2 regions of the Streptomonospora halophila genome follow, and region 1 is predicted to be linked to the other one. Evidence: riboswitches for the same ligand, from Rfam matches in the RefSeq annotation. Region 1 holds a riboswitch; the other holds the start of a gene.
What was found. A riboswitch is a leader RNA that binds a small molecule or an ion and turns the genes downstream of it on or off. The one in region 1 is predicted to bind thiamine pyrophosphate.
Positions count from the first base shown of each region.

Region 2: linked by a shared signal. The riboswitch ahead of thiO (glycine oxidase ThiO) and the one ahead of ABEA15_RS22760 (ECF transporter S component) in region 1 are both predicted to bind thiamine pyrophosphate.

Region 1 is NZ_BAABIK010000036.1:32,158-43,282, forward strand. It holds gene ABEA15_RS22750 (alpha-1,4-glucan--maltose-1-phosphate maltosyltransferase) at 1-1,138, opposite strand, end outside; gene glgP (alpha-glucan family phosphorylase) at 1,732-4,359, shown strand; TPP riboswitch at 5,020-5,127, shown strand; gene ABEA15_RS22760 (ECF transporter S component) at 5,292-5,855, shown strand; gene ABEA15_RS22765 (ABC transporter ATP-binding protein) at 5,852-7,585, shown strand; gene ABEA15_RS22770 (energy-coupling factor transporter transmembrane component T family protein) at 7,819-8,499, shown strand; gene ABEA15_RS22775 (enoyl-CoA hydratase/isomerase family protein) at 8,695-9,483, shown strand; gene ABEA15_RS22780 (YbaK/EbsC family protein) at 9,638-10,174, shown strand; partial or broken gene ABEA15_RS22785 (serine/threonine-protein kinase) at 10,619-11,125, shown strand, end outside.
Region 2 is NZ_BAABIK010000001.1:382,814-393,938, forward strand. It holds gene ABEA15_RS01650 (6-phosphofructokinase) at 1-117, opposite strand, end outside; gene glpK (glycerol kinase GlpK) at 393-1,871, shown strand; gene ABEA15_RS01660 (response regulator) at 1,967-2,659, opposite strand; gene pknB (Stk1 family PASTA domain-containing Ser/Thr kinase) at 2,721-4,679, opposite strand; gene ABEA15_RS01670 (thiazole synthase) at 4,842-5,588, opposite strand; gene thiS (sulfur carrier protein ThiS) at 5,692-5,892, opposite strand; gene thiO (glycine oxidase ThiO) at 5,883-7,106, opposite strand; TPP riboswitch at 7,103-7,216, opposite strand; gene ABEA15_RS01685 (Rv2175c family DNA-binding protein) at 7,481-7,840, shown strand; gene thiE (thiamine phosphate synthase) at 7,941-8,591, shown strand; gene ABEA15_RS01695 (long-chain fatty acid--CoA ligase) at 8,736-10,361, shown strand; gene ABEA15_RS01700 (DUF418 domain-containing protein) at 10,831-11,125, opposite strand, start outside.

The sequences.
Region 1 (11,125 bases):
TGTCCACGCGGAAGATGCGCACCCCGCGCTCCATCCAGAACCGCACGATCCGCAGCACCTCGGCGTAGAGCCCCTCGGGGTCGCCGTCGAAGTTCAGCGGGTAGATGTCCTGGTACTTCTTGGGCGGGTTCTCGGCGTAGGCGATCGAGCCGTCGGCGCGGCGGGTGAACCACTCGGGGTGCTCGCGCACCCAGGGATGGTCGGGCGAGCACTGCAGCGCCAGGTCGAGCGCGACCTCCAGGCCGTGCTCGGCCGCCTCGGCGACGAACTCCTCGAAGTCGGCGAGCGTGCCGAGGTCGGGGTGGACGGCGTCGTGGCCGCCCTCCTCGGAGCCGATCGCCCAGACCGAGCCGGGATCGCCGCGGCCGGCCGTGAGCGCGTTGTTGCGCCCCTTGCGGAAAGAGCGGCCGACGGGGTGGATCGGCGGCAGGTAGACGACGTCGAAGCCCATGTCGGCGATGGCCGGCAGCCGCTTGGCCGCCGTGGCGAAGGTGCCCGACCGCCAGGCGCCGGCCCCGCCGTCCATGACTGCGCCCTCCGACCGGGGAAAGAACTCGTACCAGGAGCCGACCAGTGCGCGCCGGCGGTGCACGAGCAGGGGGCGGCGCCTGGTGCGGGTGACGAGGTCGCGCAGCGGCTCGGCGGCCAGCAGCTCGGCGGCCTCGGGGCCGGAGGCGGCGGCCAAGCGCTCCTCGGGAGCCAGGGAGCCGTCGCGCAGGACGGCGGCGACGCGGGCGGGTCCGGGGCGGCGCGGCACGCGCCGGGCGGCGCGGTCGAACAGGCGCGCGCCTTCTTCGAGCGTCAGCTCGACGTCCTGGCCGAGAGGGATCTTCACGGCGGCGTCGCGGCGCCACGTGGCCACGGGGTCGCTCCAGGCCTCGACGCTGAAGCTCCACCGGCCCTCGTGGCCGACGGTGACGTCGGCGCCGTAGCGGTCGGTGCCGGGCGCGAGCTCGCGCATCGGGGTCAGCGAGTGCCTGCGGCCGCGCGGGTCGTAGAGGGCGACGGCGGCGCCCAGGGCCCCGTGGCCCTCGCGGATCACCGTGGCCCGGACGGGAACGGTCTCGCCGGCGGCCGCCTTGGCGGTGCCGTAGTCCAGGACGGGCGAGACGTCGAGAATGGGAATGCGTCCAATCACAGGTACACCATCATTGTCGTCATACCCGAGGCTTGGTCGGGTTCGTCGGATTCTCCGGGTAAACCACCCCGCGTGAGCCGCGGACGCCACGTTTCGTTCCTGTGGCGGTGTGGCGCTCCTGAGCCGTGTTCGGGCAGCCCGACACCACCGAATGTCCAGTCGATCGGCATCGGTGATTTCGGTCCGGGCCTACTCCTCTGTCTATCGTCAGGCCGGAACGCGCGATGCGCCGACAACCCGAGGCGGTTAATTTTTGTGATTGTCGTCACACCGCTTTGGTGCTCTGCTGACCTGCAGGGATGATGGGGCCGGTGGGAGTTCGGCAAATCGGGCAAAGGTGCACGTGTGAGGCATGAGTCTCGGGCGCATCAGAGGTTTCGGCCCTACACATACCGGTTACGGAAGTTCGATTGGGCGTGGTGAGATCGAGTGTCCGTAATTTCCGGTTGTGTGACTTGAATCCCGCGTTATGTGAAACTTCCGGATAATGCGTGGTCCGGTTACAGCCTGGGAACACCGTGTTATCCATGATTTTTCATAAAGCGCCGGTGACGGGTCGCACGGAGCCCGCCGATTGAGTAGCCTCACGCTCCGTGAAGGCCATTCGCAGGTTCACCGTCCGCACCGCCCTCCCCGACGAGCTGGCCGCGCTGGAGCGGCTCGCCGCCAACCTGCGCTGGGCCTGGCACGCGCCCACACGCGAGGTCTTCGCGGCCGTCGACCCCGCCGTCTGGGAGCGCTGCGGCCACGATCCGTTCCGCATGCTCGGCGAGGTCCCCGCCGAGCGCTTCGGCGAGCTGGCCCGCGACGAGAGGTTCCTCGCGCGGCTGGGCGCGGCCGACTCCGACCTGGCCGCCTACCTCGGCGACGACCGCTGGTACCAGCACTACGCCCGCGAGCGCGACGCCCCCGCCGCGGTCGCCTACTTCTCCGCCGAGTACGGCCTCACCGCCGCGCTGCCCCAGTACTCCGGCGGGCTGGGCATCCTGGCCGGCGACCACCTCAAGAGCGCCAGCGACCTCGGCGCCCCGCTGATCGGGGTCGGGCTTCTCTACCAGCACGGCTACTTCAGCCAGGCGCTCTCGCCCGAGGGCTGGCAGCTGGAGGACTACCCCGAGGTCGACCCGCGCGGGCTGCCGCTGACCCAGCTGCGCGACGGCGGCGGCGCCCCCGCCTGCGTCGGGCTCGACCTGCCCGGCGGGCAGCGGCTGAACGCCCGCGTGTGGGTGGCCAGGGCCGGGCGCGTGCCGCTGCTGCTGCTCGACGCCGCCCACGAGGACAACCCCGCCGACCTGCGAGCGGTCACCGACCGCCTCTACGGGGGCGGCAAGGAGCACCGCCTGCGCCAGGAGCTGCTGCTGGGCGTCGGCGGCGTGCGCGCGGTGCGGGCCTACTGCCGGGCGACCGGCCACCCCGCGCCCGAGGTCTTCCACATGAACGAGGGCCACGCCGGGTTCCTCGGCGTGGAGCGCGCGCGTGAGCTGGTCGACGGCGGGCTGTCCTTCGACGAGGCGGTCGAGGCCGCGCGCGCCGGAACGGTCTTCACCACGCACACCCCCGTCTCCGCCGGTATCGACAGGTTCGACCGCGAGCTGGTCGGCCGCCACTTCGCCCCCGGCGACTCCGCAACACCGGGGCTGGCCGCCGGCGACGTCCTGCGCCTGGGCGCCGAGGACTACGCCGAGGGCGACCCCGACGTGTTCAACATGGCGGTCATGGGCATGCGCCTGGCCCAGCGGGTCAACGGGGTCAGCCGGCTGCACGGCGCCGTCAGCCGCGAGATGTTCCGGGGCCTGTGGCCCGGGTTCGACATTGCCGAGGTGCCCATCACCGCCGTCACCAACGGCGTGCACGCGCGCACCTGGGTGGCCGAGGAGGCCCAGGACCTCGCCCGCCGGATGGTGCCCGACGCGGGGGAGTTCACCAGCGCCGAGGGCTGGCGCAAGCTCGCCGGCGCCTCCGAGGCCGAGCTGTGGGAGATGCGCCGCACGCTGCGCGAACGGCTCGTCGTCGACGTCCGCGAGCGCCTGCGCGCGTCCTGGCGCCGGCGCGGCGCCTCCCAGGCCGAGCTGGGCTGGGTCGACGACGTGCTCGACCCCGAGGTGCTGACGATCGGCTTCGCCCGCCGGGTGCCCTCCTACAAGCGGCTCACCCTGATGCTGCGCGACCGCGAGCGGCTCGCCTCGATGCTGCTGGAGCCGGACCGGCCGCTGCAGATCGTCGTCGCGGGCAAGGCGCATCCGGCCGACGAGGGCGGCAAGCGGCTCATCCAGGAGATCGTGCGCTTCGCCGACGACCCCCGGGTGCGGCACCGGATCGTCTTCCTGCCCGACTACGACATGGCACTGGCACGGGCTCTGGTGCAGGGCTGCGATGTCTGGCTGAACAACCCGCTGCGCCCACTGGAGGCCTGCGGCACCTCGGGCATGAAGTCGGCCCTCAACGGCGGACTCAACCTGTCGGTGCGCGACGGCTGGTGGGAGGAGTGGTACGACGGCTCCAACGGCTGGGCCGTCCCCACCGCCGACGGCGTCGAGGACCCCGACCGGCGCGACGCCATCGAGGCCGCTGCGCTCTACGACCTGGTCGAGCAGCAGGTGGTGCCGCTGTTCTACGACTTCGACGACCGCGGCCTGCCCAAGCGGTGGCTGGAGATGGTCAAGCACACGCTGGTCTCGCTGGGCCCGAAGGTGCTGGCCACCCGCATGGTGCAGGAGTACGTGACCCGGCTCTACCAGGGCGCGGCCGACTCCTCGCGCGCGCTGGCCGCGGGCGGCATGCGCGGCGCGGGCGAGCTGGCCGCGTGGAAGCGGCGCGTGCGCGGCGCCTGGCCGGATGTGCGGGTGGAGCACGTCGAGATGACCGGCTGCGAAGGCCCGCCCCTGGTCGGCGGCGACCTGCGGGTGCGCGCGTGCGTCGAACTGGGCGGGCTGGCCCCCGAGGACGTGCGGGTCGAGGTGGCCGTGGGGCGGGTCAGCGACTCGGAGTCGCTGGTCGACCCGGTCCTGGCCGAGCTGTCGGCGGACGAGGGCGCCGCTGAGGCCGCCGGTTCGCGGACGGTGTGCTACCACGGCTCGGTGCCGCTGCGGCGCGCGGGGAGCTGCGGGTTCACCGTGCGGGTGCTGCCGCACCACTCCCTGCTCGCAGACAACGCCGAGATGGGGCTGGTCGCGACCCCCGAGCCGCCCGAGGCCGTCAAGGAGGGAATGGTCCTGCGGTGAGGCCGGCGCGCCTCAGCAAGTCGGATCGTAGCCATGTCGTTCTGTGAGCCAAGGAGTTGACTGCCTGTTTTGTCTTCCTAAGCCCGCTTGGCCTCCGACTTCGCCGCGCTCCGCCGGCAGCTCGCGGCCGCGCGGCGCGGGCACCACGATGTGGCGCCGGCGTCCGTCGGGGTCGCGCCGCCGCTCGGCGAGGCCGCTGCTCTCCAGGTCGTTGACGGTCCCCGCCATGGCGTCGGGGTCGATGCCCAGCCGCCGGCCGGCTCCCGCTGTGAGACGGCGGTTCCATCGCGGCGGCCGTGGCGAGCACGGTGACGTGGCGCGCGTTCGGCCCCAGCGGCTCGAAGGCCGCCACGATCATCGCGAGCACCGTTTCGCCGAGCTTGCTGAGCCGGTGGCCGGTGTCGCCCCGCAGAGCGCTCCGGGATACCCCGCCGACGTCGTCCGCGCTGTTCATGTCCGCATGCCGGTTCCGGCTGATCGCCGCACCGCGCTGGGCCGCGGCGCCGACCGCGCCCGGCGCCCGCTGCCCGACCCGTCCCAGTGCCGCGGCAGGCATGCCGCCGTCCGCCGTCCGCCCGGGTGCGGTGGCATCACCTCCTGCGACCTGCGCATTCGGCGCCCACCTTGACCTTCGGTGTGCGTAGGTCCCCATAATGGAGGCGAAACCGACAGGGGAGCGCTTGGGCGCTGAGAGTGCGGTCCGCGACCGCAGACCCTCACACACCTGATCTGGGTAATGCCAGCGCAGGGAGTCGTGAACCCGTCCGCCGGTTCGGCGCGGCCGCGCGCCCCGATGCGCGGGCGCCCGGTTTCCGGCCGGCGCTCTTGGCCGGGTCTCCCTCGCTTCGTCTGCGAAGGGACGTCCTGTGAGTGATCAGAAGCCGCCGACCGGCAACGCGAACCCGGAGCCGGCCGCCGGTGCCGGTGCCACGGTGAGGCAGCGCTACCGCACGGTCGACATCGTCGTCCCCGCTGTGCTGGGTGTGGCCGTCGGCGTGATCTTCTGGGCGTGGAACCTGCTGTGGCAGGTCTCCGCCCCGCTGTTCGCGTTCTTCCCGCCCGCCCAGGCGGTCGTCTACGGCATGTGGCTGGTGCCCGGAGTCCTGGGCGGGCTCATCGTCCGCAAGCCCGGCGCCGCAGTGCTGACCTCCACGGCTGCCGCGTTCGTGTCCATGGTGCTCGGCACGCCCTGGGGCGTCGAGGTCGCCCTGGCGGGCTTCGTCCAGGGCCTGCTGCCCGAGCTGATCTTCGCCGCCGGCCGCTACCGCCGCTGGGGCATGCCGATCGCGCTGCTCGCCGGCGCGGCCGCCGGAATCGCGCCCGCCGTGTGGGACAACGTCCGCTACTACCCCACCTGGCCGCTGTCCTTCCAACTCACCTACGGCGTTCTCGTCGTGATCAGCGCCGCCGTCATCGGCGGCGCCGGCTCCCGGCTGCTCACATCGGCCCTGGCCAGGGCCGGCGCGCTCTCCGCGTTCCCCTCGGCGCGCGGATGAGGGCCGACCGCGGCGGCGCCCGCGTCGAGCTGTCCGGCTGGGGGTGGCGCCACTCGGGCCGCAGCGGATGGTCGCTGCGCGGCGTCGACCTCGTCGTGGAGCCGGGGGAGCGGGTGCTGCTGCTCGGCGCCTCCGGTGCGGGCAAGAGCACGCTGCTGCACGCGATGGCCGGGCTGACCGGCGGCGCCGGCGCCATCTCCGGCGACGAGGAGGGGCGGCTGCTCGTCGACGGCGGCCGCGCCGACGCCGCGCGCGGCTCGGTCGCGCTCGTCAGCCAGGACCCCGAGACGCAGCTGGTCATGGCCCGCTCGGGCGACGACGTCGCGTTCGGCCCGGAGAACCTCGGTCTGGAGCGCGCGGACATCTGGGCGCGGGTCCGCGACGCGCTGGAGGAGGTCGGCTTCGGCTACGGTCCCGACCGGCCCACCGCGGCCCTGTCCGGCGGGGAGAAGCAGCGCCTGGTGCTGGCCGGGGCCCTGGCGATGCGGCCGCGCCTGCTGCTGCTCGACGAGCCAACGGCCAACCTCGACCGCGGCGGCGCCGCCCGGATCCGGCGCGTGCTCGCGCACCTGCTGCGCAGCAGCGAGGCGACCATGGTGCTCGTCGAGCACAGCGTGGCCGAGGTGGTCGGCGCCTCCGACGCAAACGGCGCCCAGGACGCGGTGGCCGCCCTCGTCGACCGGGTCGTCGCGGTCGAACCGGGCGGAGGCGTGATCGCCGACGGTGCCCCTTCCGCCGTCTTCGCCGACCAGGGCGCCGCGCTGGCCGAACAGGGCGTATGGGTGCCCGGACGCGAGCCGCGCCCCCGCGTGCGCCCGGTCGCACTGCCGGGACCGGCGGTGATCGAGGCGGTGGACTGCGCCGCGCGGGCCCCCGGCGGCGCCGGCTTGGCGGGCGAGCCGGGCGCCGAGGTCCTGCACGGCGTCGGCGCCGCGGCGCACGCGGGCACCGCGACCGCTCTGACCGGACCGAACGGAGCGGGCAAGTCCACCCTGCTGGGCCTGCTGGCCGGGCTCGACGCGCCCCGGGGCGGAACGGTCGCGCCCCGCGGGCGCCTGGCCGAGATCAGCACCCGTCCGCTGGCGAGGTGGCCGGCCCGGCGCCTCGCCCGCCACGTGGGGACGGTGTTCCAGCACGCTGAGGACCAGTTCGTCACCGGCCGCGTCCGCGACGAGCTCGCCTTCGCGCCCCGCCGTGCCGGGCTGGGGCCCCGCGATACGCAGCGGCGCGTGGACGAGCTGCTGGAGCGCCTGCGGCTGACCGGCCTGGCCGACGTGCACCCCTTCACCCTCTCCGGCGGGGAGAAGCGGCGGCTGTCGGTGGCGACGGCGCTGAGCTCGGGCGCCTCCCACGCGCCGGACGTGCTGCTGCTGGACGAGCCGACCTTCGGGCAGGACACCCGCACCTGGGCCGAGCTCGTGGAACTGCTGGCCGAGCTGCGCTCCGACGGTCGCGCGGTCGTCACCGCCACCCACGACTCGGTGCTCCTGGACCGCTTCGCCGACGTCGAGGTCCGGTTGAGCGGCGGGTACGCCCAGGCGCCCGTCGCCCGGACGGATGCCGGCGCCGCCGTCCTCGGCGGGCAGCGGAGCGCGGGCCCCGAACGGGCGGACGGTGGATCGGACGGCGGCCCGGGTAGCCGGCCGGGAGAGGCGGCGGCCGCCGGCGGACGCGCAGGAGCGGCGCCGGGCCGAGGCCGGGGAAAGCGGAGCGGAAGGGGGCGCGGATGAGCACCGCCGGTACCTCCCGGGGGTCCGACCCCGCGGGAGCGCCCGCCCGCCGGGGTCAGCGCGGCGCCGCGGGTCCCGGCGCGCCGCGCGGGCAGCGGCCCCGCGGAAGGCCGCCGGAGGGGGCCGCCGCGCCCGGACCGCCGGAGACCGACCGCGACGGCGGCGCTTCCGCCTCCCGCTCCCGCGCCCGCACGCGGCGGGCCTGGCTGCCGAGGGCCGATCCCGCGGGCAAGATGCTGGCGGCCGGGCTCGTCGCCGCAGGGCTGATCCCGGTCGTGGACCCGGTCACCTCCGGGATCGTGCTGGCCGGCGGCCTGGCGCTGCTGCCGTTCGCCGGGCTGAACCGGGCGCGGCTGCTCGCACTGGGCATCCCCCTCGCGCTGATGGGGGCCTCGATCGGGTTCGTCAACCTTGTCTTCGGCGAGGAGGGGCCGGTCGCGGCGCTCGGCGCGGCGGTGCGGCTGCTGGCGATCTCCCTGCCGAGCCTGCTCGCCGCGATCACCAGCGACCCCACCGACATGGCCGACTCGCTGGTCCAGCGGTTGCGGGTGCCCGAGCGCCCGGCGATCGCCGTGCTCGCCGCGCTGCGTCTGGTGCCGCTGCTGGTCGAGCAGTGGCGCACGCTGGGCCGTGCCCGCCGCGCCCGCGGCCTGGACGCCGGAGGCAACCCGGCGCGGGCGGCCGCGATCTTCGCGGGAAAGGCGTTCGCCCTGCTCGTGCGCTCGATCCGGACCGGAACCCTGCTCGCTATGGCGATGGACGCCCGCGGGTTCGCCGGCGGCCCGCGCAGCCACGCCCGGCTGAGCACCTGGCGCGGGCGGGACACGGCCCTGATCGCCGCGACCGCCGCCCTGCTCGGCGCCGCCCACGCCGTCTCGGCCGCCGCCGGGACCTGGACACCGCTGAGCTTCTGACACCGCCGCCACCGCACGCGCCGCGGGCGCGGCACCGCGCGTGCCGGCGGATGCGGGGGGCGGGTCCGGGCAGTGGTAGGTATTGAGGCGCGAGCGCCGGACGGTCGGGCGCCCACGCCGGGCTGCGCCCGGGGCGCCGGGCCGAGGCGGGTAGTCGACGGCAGAAGGGCCCTGGTGACGACGGTGGACGAGGCCATTGGCGAGTTCGTCCGGGTGGAGCGCGATGGAGGCCATCCGGCGGTCGCCGTGATCCGGCTGGACCGGCCGAAGATGAACGCGATCGACGCGCGGGTGCAGCGCGAGCTGGGCGCGGCCGCGGCGCGCGTCAGCGCCGACGACGACGTGCGGGCCGTGGTCGTCTACGGCGGCGAGCGGGTCTTCGCCGCCGGCGCGGACGTCAAGGAGATGTCCGAGATGGGCTTCGCCGAGATGGCGGACCACTCACGGGTGCTGCAGGACTCCCTGACCGCCGTCGCGCGCATCCCCAAGCCGGTCATCGCCGCGATCACCGGTTTCGCGCTCGGCGGCGGCTGCGAGCTGGCGCTGTGCGCCGACTTCCGCGTGGCCGCCGAGGACGCCCGGCTGGGCCAGCCCGAGATCCGGCTCGGCGTGATCCCCGGAGCGGGCGGCACGCAGCGCCTCCCCCGGCTGATCGGCCCGGCCCGCGCCAAGGACCTCATCTTCACCGGGCGCCACGTCGCCGCCGAGGAGGCCCTGTCCATCGGCCTGGTCGACGCGGTGGTGCCGGCGGCCGACGTCTACGGCCACGCCGTGGCCATGGCCGCCAGCTACGCTGGCGGCCCCGCGCTCGCGCTGCGCGCGGCCAAGCAGGCGGTCGACGGCGGACTGGAGACCGACCTCGCCACCGGGCTGGAGATCGAGCGCATGCACTTCGCCGGGTTGTTCGCCACCGAGGACCAGAAGGCCGGGATGCGCAGCTTCATCGAGGAGGGGCCCGGTAAGGCGCGCTTCTCGGGCCGCTGACCCGGCCGGTTCGCGCACACCCCCGCGCGAGCGCCGGCCGCGGCCTCGTCCGCCGGCCGGAGGAGGGCGGGCGCCGCGCGGGAGGAGAGGACACGGCAGGGCGCGCGAGGCGGCTGATGCGCGCCGCGCTGATGCGGAGGGAGACGGAGGGACCATGTGGGGACTGAAGACCGAACCGGCCCTGGAGCGCACCGACCTGACGGCGTCGGCGGTCGCCGCCCGGCTCGCAGGCTGGGCGCCGGCCGAGCGCGTGCTGGCGGCGCCGATCGACCCGGAGTTGGCCGACACCGCCGAGTGCGCCGCCGCCTACGACATCCCGCTGGAGGCCTCGGCCAACTGCGTGGTGATCGCCGCTAAGCGGGCGGGCCAGGTGCGGATGGCCGCGTGCATGGTGCTGGCCACCACGCGCGCGGACGTCAACGGCGCGGCCCGGCGCCACCTGGGCGCGCGCAAGGCCTCCTTCGCGCCGCAGGGCGAGGTGGTCGCCGCGACCGGCATGGAGTACGGCGGCATCACCCCCGTGGGGCTGCCGGAAGGGTGGCCGATTCTGGTCGACCAGGCCGTGCTGGAGGCCGGCCACGTGGTCGTGGGCAGCGGCCTGCGGTCCTCCAAGCTCGTGCTTCCCGGCGCCGACCTCGCCGAGCTCCCCGGCGCCGAGGCGATCTCGGGCCTGGGCGTGCGCACCGACTGAACGGGCCGCCCCCTCCCTTCGGGCCGGGCCCCGCGCCGGTCGCACCGCCGCGGCGGCCCGGCTCCGGCCGCCGCGTCCGCCGCAGCCCTTCCGGGGCACCCGCGCCGCGGCCGGAACCGCCGTGCCGGGCCCCGCCCGCCTCGCGGCGAGCGGAACCACACCCCTGAAACGTGCGTCATACTCATGGGGTCGCTTGGACGGCGGGCCCCGCGCGGGGCCGGTCGCCGCCGAGGTCTTCCCGCGACCCGGCGGCCCGGCTAGTTTTGCCTCAGGGAGCCGCCCGCGGACCGGTCCGTTCCGCCGCGGTGCAGAAGGACGTGGTCGCTGTGCAGCGTGAGCGGTGGCGGACAGGCCCGTCGGCCGCGGTTTGCGGCCTCCGGCCCGGCCATCTCCAGCGGATAGGCTAGATGTCGTGGTGTGCCAGGTTGAGGGGATGAATTCGTAATGGCAATGTCGGCAGGTTTCCCCGAGGGCGAGGAGCTGCCGGAACGCGTCGGCCCTTACCGGATCCGCCGCCGGATCGGCCAGGGCGGCATGGGCGTCGTCTACCAGGCCGTCGACCCCCGTGAGGACCAGCTCGTCGCGATCAAGGTGCTGCGCTCGGAGGTCGCCGGCGACCACATCGCCCGCGCCCGGCTCGCACGCGAGGTGGCCACCATGCGGCGGGTGCACAGCGCCAACGTCGCCGAGGTCATCGACGCCGACACCGACGCCGAGCTCCCCTGGGTCGTCACCGAGTACATCCCGGGCCCCACGCTCGACTCCACGGTCACCGACCACGGCCCGCTGCGCGGCCGGGCGCTGAGCCGCTTCGTGACGGGTCTGGCGCGGGCGATCGACGACATCCACGCCGCCGACGTCATCCACCGCGACCTCAAGCCCGGCAACGTCATCATCTCCAACGGCGAGCCGATCGTCATCGACTTCGGCATCGCCCACGCGGTCGACGGC
Region 2 (11,125 bases), on a different contig from region 1:
GTCCCGGAACCCGACGAACTCGTAGCCGTAGTCCTTGATGCCCTTGCGGACCACTGCGCGGATGACCGCGTTCAGCCCCGGGCAGTCGCCGCCACCGGTCAGCACCCCGACTCGCATGCGTGCACTCCTCGAATTCCTGTGGACAACCTGACCGCCCCTGCCGGCGCGGGCGCCGTTCGGGCGGTGCGGACCGCAGGGCGACAGCGGTCGTCCGCCGTCACGCCAGGGGCCACAATGTGACCGGTGCCACGGAAGGCGCGCGCCGAGCGTTGGAAGCCGCCTGCCGGGGGGTAAGTCCCCCGGATGGCGGATCGGAGCCGGGGCGGCGCCTTCAGTCCCGCACCGTCCGCATGGTCTAGACCATAGTCGCCCAACGTGCTGGAGGCCAACCCATGTCCGTCCTCGCGCTCGATGCCGGCACCACCGGCGTGACCGCACTCGTCGTCGACGACAACGGCGGTGTTCTCGCCCGCGGCTACCAGGAGTTCGCCCAGCATTACCCCGAGACCGGCTGGGTCGAGCACGTTCCCGAGGAGATCTGGCAGGCGACCCTGGCCGCGTGCCAGACGGCCCTGGACGCCACCGACAGCGTGCCCACCTGCGTGGGCATCACCAACCAGCGCGAGACGGCGGTGCTGTGGCACCGCAAACGCGGCAGCTCGCCGCGCAGAGCCGTCGTCTGGCAGGACCGCCGCACCGCGGGCATCTGCGCCGAGCTGCGCGAGGCCGGGCACGAGGGCCGCGTGACCGACGTCACCGGCCTGCGGCTGGACCCCTACTTCACCGGCACGAAGCTCACCTGGATCAGCCGCAACGACCAGCGGGCCTGGAGCGGCGTGGAGTCCGGCGAGACCGTCGTGGGCACCGTCGACTCCTACGTCATCAGCCGGATGACCGCCGGGGCCCGGCACGTCACCGACGCCTCCAACGCCTCCCGCACCCTGCTCTACGACATCCACCGCGGCGAGTGGTCGCAGGAGATGTGCGACCTGCTCGGCGTGCCGCTCTCGGCGCTGCCCGAGGTCGTGCCCTCCTACGGGGTCGTCGGCGAGACCGATCCCCAGGAGTTCCTCGGCCTGCGGATTCCCATCGCCGGGATCGCCGGCGACCAGCAGGCCGCCATGTTCGGCCAGAACTGCTACACCCCGGGCACCTCCAAGTGCACCTACGGCACCGGCTCCTTCGTGCTGGTCAACACCGGCCAGCAGCCGGTGGCGCCCGACCACGGCCTGCTCAGCACCGTGCTGTGGCAGCACCCCGACGGCCGGCTCGACTACGCCCTGGAAGGCTCGATCTTCGTCACCGGCGCGGCCGTGCAGTGGCTGCGCGACGGGTTGGGCCTCATCGACAGCGCGCCGCAGTCCGAAGGGCTGGCCGCCAGCGTGCCCGACTCCGGCGGCGTGGTGTTCGTCCCGGCGCTGACCGGCCTGGGGGCGCCCGACTGGGACCCTCACGCCCGCGGCGCCATCTTCGGCATCACCCGCGGCACCCAGCGCGCCCACATCGCCCGCGCCACCCTGGATGCGATCGCCTTCGAGGTCCGCGACGTGGTCGAGTCCATGGCCGCCGCCTCCGGCACCCGGCTGCCGGAGCTGCGGGTGGACGGCGGCGCCTCCACCAACGACCTGCTCTGCCGCATCCAGGCCGACCAGCTCCAGGTCAGCGTGGCCCGGCCCGAGGTGCAGGAGACCACTGCGCTGGGCGCCGCGTTCCTCGCGGGACTGGCCACCGGCGTGTGGTCCTCCACCGACGAGCTCGCGCGCACCTGGCACCTGGACCGCCGCTTCGAGCCCGGCGACCGCGACGACGCCGCCCACCGGCGCTGGCGCACCGCCGTCGAGCGCTCCAAAGGCTGGGCCGAGCTCCGCTGAAGCCCCGCCCGCGCGGGCCCGCGCAGGCACCGCCCGTGCGGCCGCACTCGCGCGGCGCCGCGGGCGCCGGCGGGCGCGCCGCGCGGCGCCCGGGCTCACTCGTCGCCGTCGAGCCCCCGGTCGATCGCATAGCGCGCCAACTCGACGCGGTTGTGCAGGTGCAGTTTGCTCAGCGTGTTCTGCACGTGGTTCTGCACGGTGCGGTGGGACAGGGTCAGGCGCTCGGCGATCTGCTTGTAGCCCAGCCCCTTGGCCACCAGCCGCAGCACCTCGGTCTCGCGCGGGGTCAGCGACGGCGCCGCGGGCTCGCCGGCCGGCTCCGGCTCGGCGGCCATCCGGCGGTACTCGCCCAGCACCAGCCCGGCGAGGCCGGGGGTGTAGACCGCCTCGCCGGCGTGCACCCGGCGTACGGCCTCCAGCAGCTCCTCGCGCTGGGCCGACTTCACCAGGTAGCCGGTGGCGCCGGCCTTGACCGCCTCCAGGACGTCGGCCTGCTCGCCGCTGGCCGAGAGCACCAGCACGCGCGGCGGCTCGCCGCCGGCCAGCAGGCGGCGCGTGACCTCCACGCCCCCGATGTCGGGCAGCTGCAGGTCGACCACCGCGACCGTGGGCCGGGCCGCCGGGGCCACGCGCACGGCCTTGGCGCCGTCGCCCGCGGTCGCCACCACCGCGAAACCGGCCTCGGCCAGGTCGCGCGCCACCGCGTCGCGCCACATGGGATGGTCGTCGACGACCATGACGCGGACCGCGCGCCCCTCCGCCGACTCCGCCTCTGCCCGGTCGATCATGGGGCGACTCTAACGGAGCCTCCGCGGCGGCCGCGGCCCTCGGCGGGAGGCGGTGGTGCGGTCAGTCGTCACCGCCGTCGCCGTCGCCGCCCTGGCCGTTGCCGTGGCCCGGCGGCCTGCCGCCGCCACCGCCGGTGTCGAACGGGCTGGCGACCAGCTCGATCTCGGTGTCCTTCTCGGCCTCGCCCTGCGGGCTGTAGCTGGTGACCGTGTCGCCGCCGAAGATCCTGGTGACCTTCACCTTGAAGCCCAGCTCCTCCAGCTTCTTCTTCGCGTCGTTCACGTTCCATCCGGTCACATCGGGGATCCCGATCGCCGCGGGCCCCGAGGACACGGTGATCGTGACGGTGTCGCCGGAGCTCACGGTCTCGCCGCCGGGCGGGTCCTGCGATACGACCTCGCCCTCGGGGACGTCCTCGCTGGGCTCCTCGGTCACCGAGACCTGCAGCCCGGCGTCCTGCAGCGCCGTCTCCGCCTGGTCCTGCTGCATCCCCTCGACCTGGGGGACCTCGAACCCCGCGCTGACGGACAGGGTGACCGGCTCCTCGCGGTCGGCGTCGGTGCCCGCCTCGGGGTCGGTGCTGATGACCGTCCCCGCCGGCTGGTCCTGGGACTCGGTCTCCTGCTCCACGACCTCGGCGAAGCCCTGGTCCTCCAGCGCGGCCCGCGCGTCCCCGGCGCTCTGGCCCACCAGGTCGGGCATCTCGACGGTCTGCGGCCCCTTCGACAAGAAGAGCTTGACCGTGTCGCCGGGGAGGATGCGCTCACCCACCGCGGGCTCCAGCTTGGCGACGGAGCCGGCCGACTCCTCGGAGTAGACGCGCTTGTCGGAGGTCTCGATCTGCACCGGGATGTCGCCCAGCACCGCGCGGGCGCCGGACTCGTGCATGCCGACGACCTCGGGCACGGGCTCGTACCTGCCGACCAAGAACCACCAGCCGAACACCAGGAGCACCACCGCGAGCACGCCCGCGACGATCATCATCGGGTAGCTGCGGTAGTCCAGCCGCAGGCGGGAGCGCCGCCCCCGCCCGCCGCGGAACGCCGGTGCGGCCTCCTCCCCGGCCGGCCCGCCGGTCTCGACGACGAGGGTGTCGTTGGACCCGTCCGAAGCCGGGGGCGGCGCGGCGGTGTGACCGCCGTGGGCCGCCTCGGCCGCCCCGGCGGCCGGCAGCGCCGACTTGGTGTTGAGCACCAGGGCCAGGTACTGGCCGGCGTCGCCGGGCCGGTAGCTGGGGTCGCGCTCGGTGGCGCGGGTGACCAGGGTGTCGATCTGGGGCGGCAGCCCGGGGACGGCGCGCGAGGGCCGCGGCACGTCCTCGTTGACGTGCTGGTAGGCGATCGAGATGGGGGTGTCGCCGGTGTGCGGCTGCGCGCCGGTCAGCAGCTCGTAGAGCATGATGCCGGCCGCGTAGACGTCGGTGCGCGCGTCCGCGGCGCCGCGCTCGATCTGCTCGGGCGCCAGGTAGGCGGCGGTACCCATCACGGTGCCGGTCTTGGTGGTGGCCTGCTGGGAGGACTCCACCGCCCGCGCCAGGCCGAAGTCGGCGACCTTGACGCGGCCGTCCTCGGTGAGCAGCACGTTCTCGGGCTTCACGTCGCGGTGGACCAGTCCGGCCTGGTGGGCGGCGCCCAGCGCCGCCAGCACCGGCGAGATGACCTCGACCGCGTCCGAGGGCGACAGGCGCCCGCGCGCGTTGAGCATGTCGCGCAGTGTCCGCCCCGGCACGTACTCCATGGCCAGGTAGACGTGGCCCTGGTCGGTGCCCTGGTCGTAGACCTGCACCACGTTGGGGTGGGAGAGCTTGGCCACCGAGTGCGCCTCGTTGATGAAGCGGCGCACGAAGGAGGGGTCCTGAGCCAAGGAGGGGTGCATGACCTTGCAGGCCAGTCGCCGGTCCAGCCGCGTGTCGTGCGCGACGTAGACCGTGGCCATGCCTCCGCTGGCCACCCGTGCCTCGACGTGGTAGCGCTGATCGAGTGTCGTGCCCACCAGAGGGTCGGCAGTCGTCATGTCCACACCCGGGAGTGTAAGGCGTCGTGCGTGCGGGGGTGGCGCCTGCGGTGGTCCGCGGCCCGACCGCGACCGGGCACAAGCCCCTGAACTGGGCGGACTGCGCGGCCGAGGGTGAGACCGGACACGCGGGCCGTCCGGGCGCCGCCGGACGGTCCGCTGTGGATCCTAGTCCACGGCCGGGGAGGACGCCCGGGCGTAGCGCCGAACGGGGATGCGCCCGGCGCGTCGGGCGGCGCGGCCGGCGCTCACGGCGTCGCGCATGGCGGCGGCCATCAGTACCGGGTCCTGGGCGCGGGTGACCGCGGTGGCCAGCATGACCGCGTCGCATCCCAGCTCCATGGCCAGGGCGGCCTCGCTGGCGGTGCCGATGCCGGCGTCGATCACCACCGGGACCCCCGCCTGCTCCACGATCAGCTCGATGTTGTGCGGGTTGCGGATGCCCAGGCCGGAGCCGATGGGGGCGCCCAGCGGCATGACCGCGGCGCAGCCGACCTGCTCCAGCCGGCGCGCGAGGACCGGGTCGTCGTTGGTGTAGGGCAGGACGGTGAACCCCTCGTCGACCAGGCGCTCGGCCGCGTCGAGCAGCTCGACCGGGTCGGGCAGCAGGGTGCGCTCGTCGGCGACGACCTCCAGCTTGACCCAGTCGGTCTCCAGTGCCTCGCGGGCCAGGCGGGCGGTGCGCAGCGCGTCGCCGGCGGTGTAGCAGCCGGCGGTGTTGGGCAGCGGCCGGATGCCGTTGCGCCGCAGCACGTCCCACACCGTTCCTTCGGCGCCGGGGGAGACCCGGCGCAGCGCGACGGTGGTCAGCTCGGTGCCCGAGGCGGCCAGGGCGTCCTCCAGGACGCGCAGCGAGGGCGCGCCGCCGGTTCCGGTGATGAGCCGGGAGGTGAACGAGCGCCCGGCGATGACCAGCGGGTCCTCGCCGGACTCCGCGCCGGGGTGCGGCCGGTCCTCGCGGCCGGTGCCGGGAGCTCCGGCGGCCTCCGGGCTCGCCGGGGTGTGCGTATGGGTCACGTCAGCCTCCTTGGACCGCGGTGAGCACGTCGACGCGGTCGTCCTCGCCGACCTCGGTGGTGGCCCAGCCCGCCTTGGGCACGACCTCGTCGTTGAGCGCGACGGCGATGCCGGCGGGCCGGTGCGTCAGAGAGCGCACGACCTCCTCCACGGTGGTCCGGGGTGGGACCGCGCGGCGCTCGCCGTTGATGATCACATCCACTGGTCCTGCTCGCCTCCCTCGGTGCGGCCGCCGTCCGCGGCGGCGGGGAGACCGCCGGCGGCGCGGGTGGCGGCGAACCGGCGCGCGTAGTCGGGAAGCGCGCCGGTGGTCAGAGCCTGGGCCATGGCGTCACCGGTGGCCGGGGCGAGCAGCACCCCGTGCCGGAAGTGGCCGGCGGCCAGGTGCAGCCCGGGGACCGCGGTGGGGCCCAGCAGCGGTTCGTTGTCGGGGGAGCCGGGGCGCAGCCCCACACAGGTCTCGGCGACCTCCAGCTCGCTGACGCCGGGCACCAGCTCGTGGGCGTCGCGCAGCACCTGCCACAGGCCGCCGGCGGTCAGGCGGGTGTCGAAGCCCTGCTCCTCCTGGGTGGCGCCGAGCACGATCTCGCCGGAGCCGCGCGGTACCAGGTACACGGGCGATCCCTTGACCAGGCCGCGCACGGTGCGGGTGACGATCGGGTCCTCGCCCTCGGGCGTGCGCAGGCGCAGCAGCTGGCCCTTCACCGGGCGCAGCGGCGGCACCACGCCCTCGGGGACCCCCTCGATCGCCGGGGTGCCCACCCCGGCGGCCAGCACGACCTGCCCCGCGGAGACCTCGTTGCCGGAGTCGAGTACGACCCCCCGGGCGCGGCCGCCGTCGAGGACCAGTCGGCCCGCGCGGTCGCGCACGCCCACGGCGCCCCGCCGCTCGGCGGCGGCGCGCATCGCCTCCAGCAGTGCGCGCGGGTCCACGGAGTGGTCGTCGGCCGCCAGGTATCCGCCGCGCACCGACGGCGCCAGCATGGGCTCCAGCCTGCGGCACTCGCGCCCGGTGAGCCGCTCGGTGGACAGGCCCAGGCGCTCCCGCAGCTCGCCGAGGTGGCCGAGCCGGGCCATGTCGTCGGTGTCGAAGGCGACCTGCAGGGTGCCCTCGGCGCGGTAGCCCGCATCCAGCCCGCTGTCCTCCTCAAGTTCGGCGACGAAGGAGGGGTAGCGGTCGCGGGAGAGGACGGCGAGGCGCATCAGCGCCTCCTCGCCGTAGGAGGCCTCGGTGGCGGGGGTGAGCATGCCGGCGGCCACGGTCGAGGCGGAGCCTTCGACCGGTTCGGCCACCACGGTCACGCTCAGCCCGGCGCGGGCGGCACGCCAAGCGGTGGCCAGCCCGACGAGCCCGCCGCCGACGACGACCACGTCGGCGGTGCGCTGCGAGGCGGAGAGGTCGGTCGCTGCACACACGGTCCTGCTGCCACTTCCTTCGCCGGTATGACCCGGATCAGGTTCATGCGGTCGGAGGCGGCCAGCCTCCCTCTCAGCCGGGTCCCGCCCCGGCTCCCGCGGGTGTTCTCGTCCGCACCCATTCTAGGGCCCGGCCCGCCGGGGTGTCCCGGGCGGAGCGGCGCTCCTCCCGGCGGACCGGGCCGGGGCGTGTTCGACGGATCCGTCCACGACTCGGACGCGTGGGTGCGCCCCGTGGTCGGGGCGTGCAGCGCTGTTCCGGAGCGGGGCGCTGCGCAGGAGGACAGCGACCCGCCGAACACGCGCCCTACGCCCTGAGCGATACGCCGCCGCAGCGGAGTTTGGCACGGGGGCGGGTGTGGCACATTGGCAGCGTGAACGAGAACGACAGCGACATCGACGCCCTCGTCGGTGAATGGATGACACTGAAGGACGCGGCGCAGGAGCTGAACGTCAGCCCGAACCGGGTCAAGCAGTTCATCGCCGACCACAAGCTGCTGGGCGTGCGGCGCGGCGGCGAGCTCTGCGTCCCGGCCGCGTTCATCTCCCGCGGCGACGTCGTCAAGGGTCTGCCCGGCACGCTCACCGTCCTGGCCGACTCCGGGTTCAGCACCGAAGAGGCGCTGGAGTGGATGTTCACCCCTGACGACACGCTGCCGGGAGCGCCCATCGAGGCGCTGAGCGACAACCGCGGCACCGAGGTCCGCCGCCGCGCGCAGGCCATGGCCTTCTGACCGCGCCCTGAGCCGGAGGCGTCCGCCCCCGCCGGGGCGGCCCGCCCCGGCGGAGGAGGGCGCGCGCGGGCGCCCGGCCCGCGGCGGTTACCCTGGCCCGGTGAACGCGAGCCTGCGAGAGCGCCTGGACCGGGCGCGCCTCTACCTGTGCACCGACGCCCGCGCCGACCGGGGCGACCTCGCCGAGTTCCTCGACGCCGCGCTGGCCGGCGGCGTCGACATCGTCCAGCTGCGCGACAAGTCCCTGGAGGCCCGAGGGGAGCTCGCCGCGCTGGAGACCGTGCGGGCCGCCTGCGAGCGCCACGGGGCCCTGATGTCGGTCAACGACCGCGCCGACATCGCCCTGGCGGCGGGCGCCGACGTGCTGCACCTGGGCCAGGAGGACCTGCCTGTGGCCCACGCGCGCGCCGTCGTCGGCGCCGGTCCGTTGATCGGCCGCTCCAACAGCGACGCGGCGATGGCGGCCGCCTCCGACCAGGAGGAGGGCGTCGACTACTTCTGCGTGGGTCCGACCTGGACCACGCCTACAAAGCCGGGCCGGGCCGCCGCCGGGCTGGAGCTGGTGGAGCGCACCGCTGCGATGGCCCCGCAGCGCCCCTGGTTCGCCATCGGCGGCATCGACCTGGCCAACCTCGACCGCGTGGTGGCGGCCGGCGCCCGGCGCGTGGTCGTCGTGCGCGCCATCACCGGCGCCGAGGACCCGCGCGCCGCGGCGGAGGAGCTCGCGCGCAGGCTCGCCGCCGCGGGCTGAACGCGCCCGTGCCCCCTCCGGCGGGCGCACCCTTTGCCTAACACCGTCAGGTAACGATGTGCCCGGCATGCTTTCCCGCGTGCCCCGCCCCTTCTAGCGTCGGTGACACGAATCACGTCCGTACTGCGTGAAGGGTGAGGGCGAATGCGCAGCACCATGCAGGACGTCCCGCTGTCCGTCGGCGACCTCGTCCGCTACGGCACCTCGGTGCACAGCCGGGCCCGCATCACCACCTGGACCGGCGGCGAGCCCCGCCGCGCCACCCTCGGCGAGGTCGGCGCGCGCGCCGCCCGCCTGGCCCACGCGCTGCGCGGGCTCGGGGTCGCCGGAGACGAGCGCGTGGCCACATTCCAGTGGAACAACCAGGAGCACCTGGAGGCCTACCTCGCCGTCCCGGCCATGGGCGCGGTGCTGCACACGCTCAACATCCGGCTGCACGCCGACCAGGTCGCCTACATCGCCGACCACGCCGAGGACCGCGTCGTCATCGTCGACGCCTCCCTCGTCCCGGTGTTCGCGCCGGTCCTGCCGCGGCTGCGCACCGTGCGCCACGTGATCGTCGCCGGAGGGGAGCCCGGCGGCCTCGCCGCCGAGGGCGTGGAGGTGCACTCCTACGAGGACCTGCTCGCCCAACGGCCCGACACCTTCGACTGGCCCGAGATCGACGAGCGCGACGCCGCCGCGATGTGCTACACCTCCGGCACGACCGGGGCGCCCAAGGGCGTCGCCTACAGCCACCGGTCGATGTACCTGCACTCCATGCAGGTGTGCATGACCGACGGCATGGCCGTCGCCCAGGGTGACACCGTGCTCGCCGTCGTGCCCATGTTCCACGCCATGAGCTGGGGCCTGCCCTTCGCCGCGCTCATGGTGGGCGCCTCGCTGGTGCTGCCCGACCGCTTCCTGCAGCCGGGCCCGCTGGCCGACATGATCCAGGCCGAGCGCCCGACCATCGCGGCGGCCGTGCCCACCATCTGGCACGGGCTGCTGGAGGAGCTGGAGGCGGCGCCGCGCGACGTGTCCTCGCTGCACAGCGTCATCGTGGGCGGAGCGGCCTGCCCGCCCTCGCTCATGGAGCGCTTCGAGGAGCGCTACGGGGTGCCCATGCTGCACGCCTGGGGGATGACCGAGACCTCCCCGCTGGGCAGCTTCGCGCGCCCGCCCGCCGAGGCCGCCGGCAGCGAGCGCCGCGCCTACCGCCTCAGCCAGGGGCGCCTGCCGGCTTCGGTGCGGGGCCGGCTCATCGGCCCCGACGGCGCGCCGGTGCCGCACGACGGCGCCTCCGTCGGCGAGCTGGAGGTGCGCGGGCCCTGGGTGACCGGCTCCTACTACGGCGGAGAGGACCCGGAGAAGTTCCACGACGGCTGGCTGCGCACCGGCGACGTCGGCTCCCTGACCCCGGACGGCTTCCTGCGGCTCACCGACCGCGCCAAGGACGTCATCAAGACCGGCGGCGAGTGGATCTCCTCGGTCGAGCTGGAGAACTCCGTCATGGCCCACCCGGACGTGGCCGAAGCGGCCGTCGTGGCCGTGGCCGACCCCAAGTGGGACGAGCGCCCGCTGGTCGCCGTCGTCCTCCGGGACGGCGCGGCCGCCGGCGCCCCGGAGCTGCGGGAGTTCCTGGCCGAGAAGATGGCGCGCTGGCAGCTGCCGGAGTTCTGGACCTTCGTGGCGGAGGTGCCCAAGACCAGCGTCGGCAAGTTCGACAAGAAGACCCTGCGCTCCCGGCACGCCTCGGGCGAGCTCGAGGTCGTCGACACGCGCGAGTGACCGCTCGCGGCGCCTCTCCGGCGCCGGCGCGGGTCGGACCGGCGCGCGGTGCAGCGCGCCGGGGCGGGTGCGCAGGCAGCCCTCGACGGACCGGGCGGGCCCTCCGGTCAGCTCGGGCACGGCGGGCGGGACCGCGTCCGGTCCGCCCGCGGCGATCGCGGCGCAGGCGTCGGCGCCGACCCGGGTGCCGGCTCCGGATCCGTCCCGTTCCCCCGGCCGCGCCGATCGCCTCGGGCCCGGTGAGGTCGCAAACGCTCCCGTCGTGCCCGGGCCCGCCGGTGAGCACGGCCACCGCCGCCTCGGCCGCGTCCTCGCGCGAGACCCGCGCCAGGCGGCCCTGCCCGGCGGGCCCGCGGATGAGCCCGTTCCTCCCGGCTTTCCGCGCTTCCTCAAGGAGCGCGTACTGCGCCGGTCCGGGCGCGCGGTCGCCGACCCCGGGACGGCGCGGCCGCGGGCGTTCGCGCGCCTCTCAGCGTGTCGCGGTGCCGGACCCGCCGGACGGGTCTGCGCCGGGCCCGCTGCCGCCGCCGTCCGCGCCGCCGCTTCGGGCCGCGGGACCGTAGCTCAGCCGGCGCAGCAGCACCTCGGCCGGCCCGGGAAGGTCGGCCCGCTCCAGCGCGTAGGCGCCGATCAGCGTGACCAGCCACACGCCCGCGGCGAACAGGGCCGTGGCCGCGCTGCCGAAGTGCGCGCCGAGCCCCAGCCCCCACGCGGCCAGCAGCGGCGCGCACAGCACCGACTGGGCCAGGTAGCAGGACAGGGAG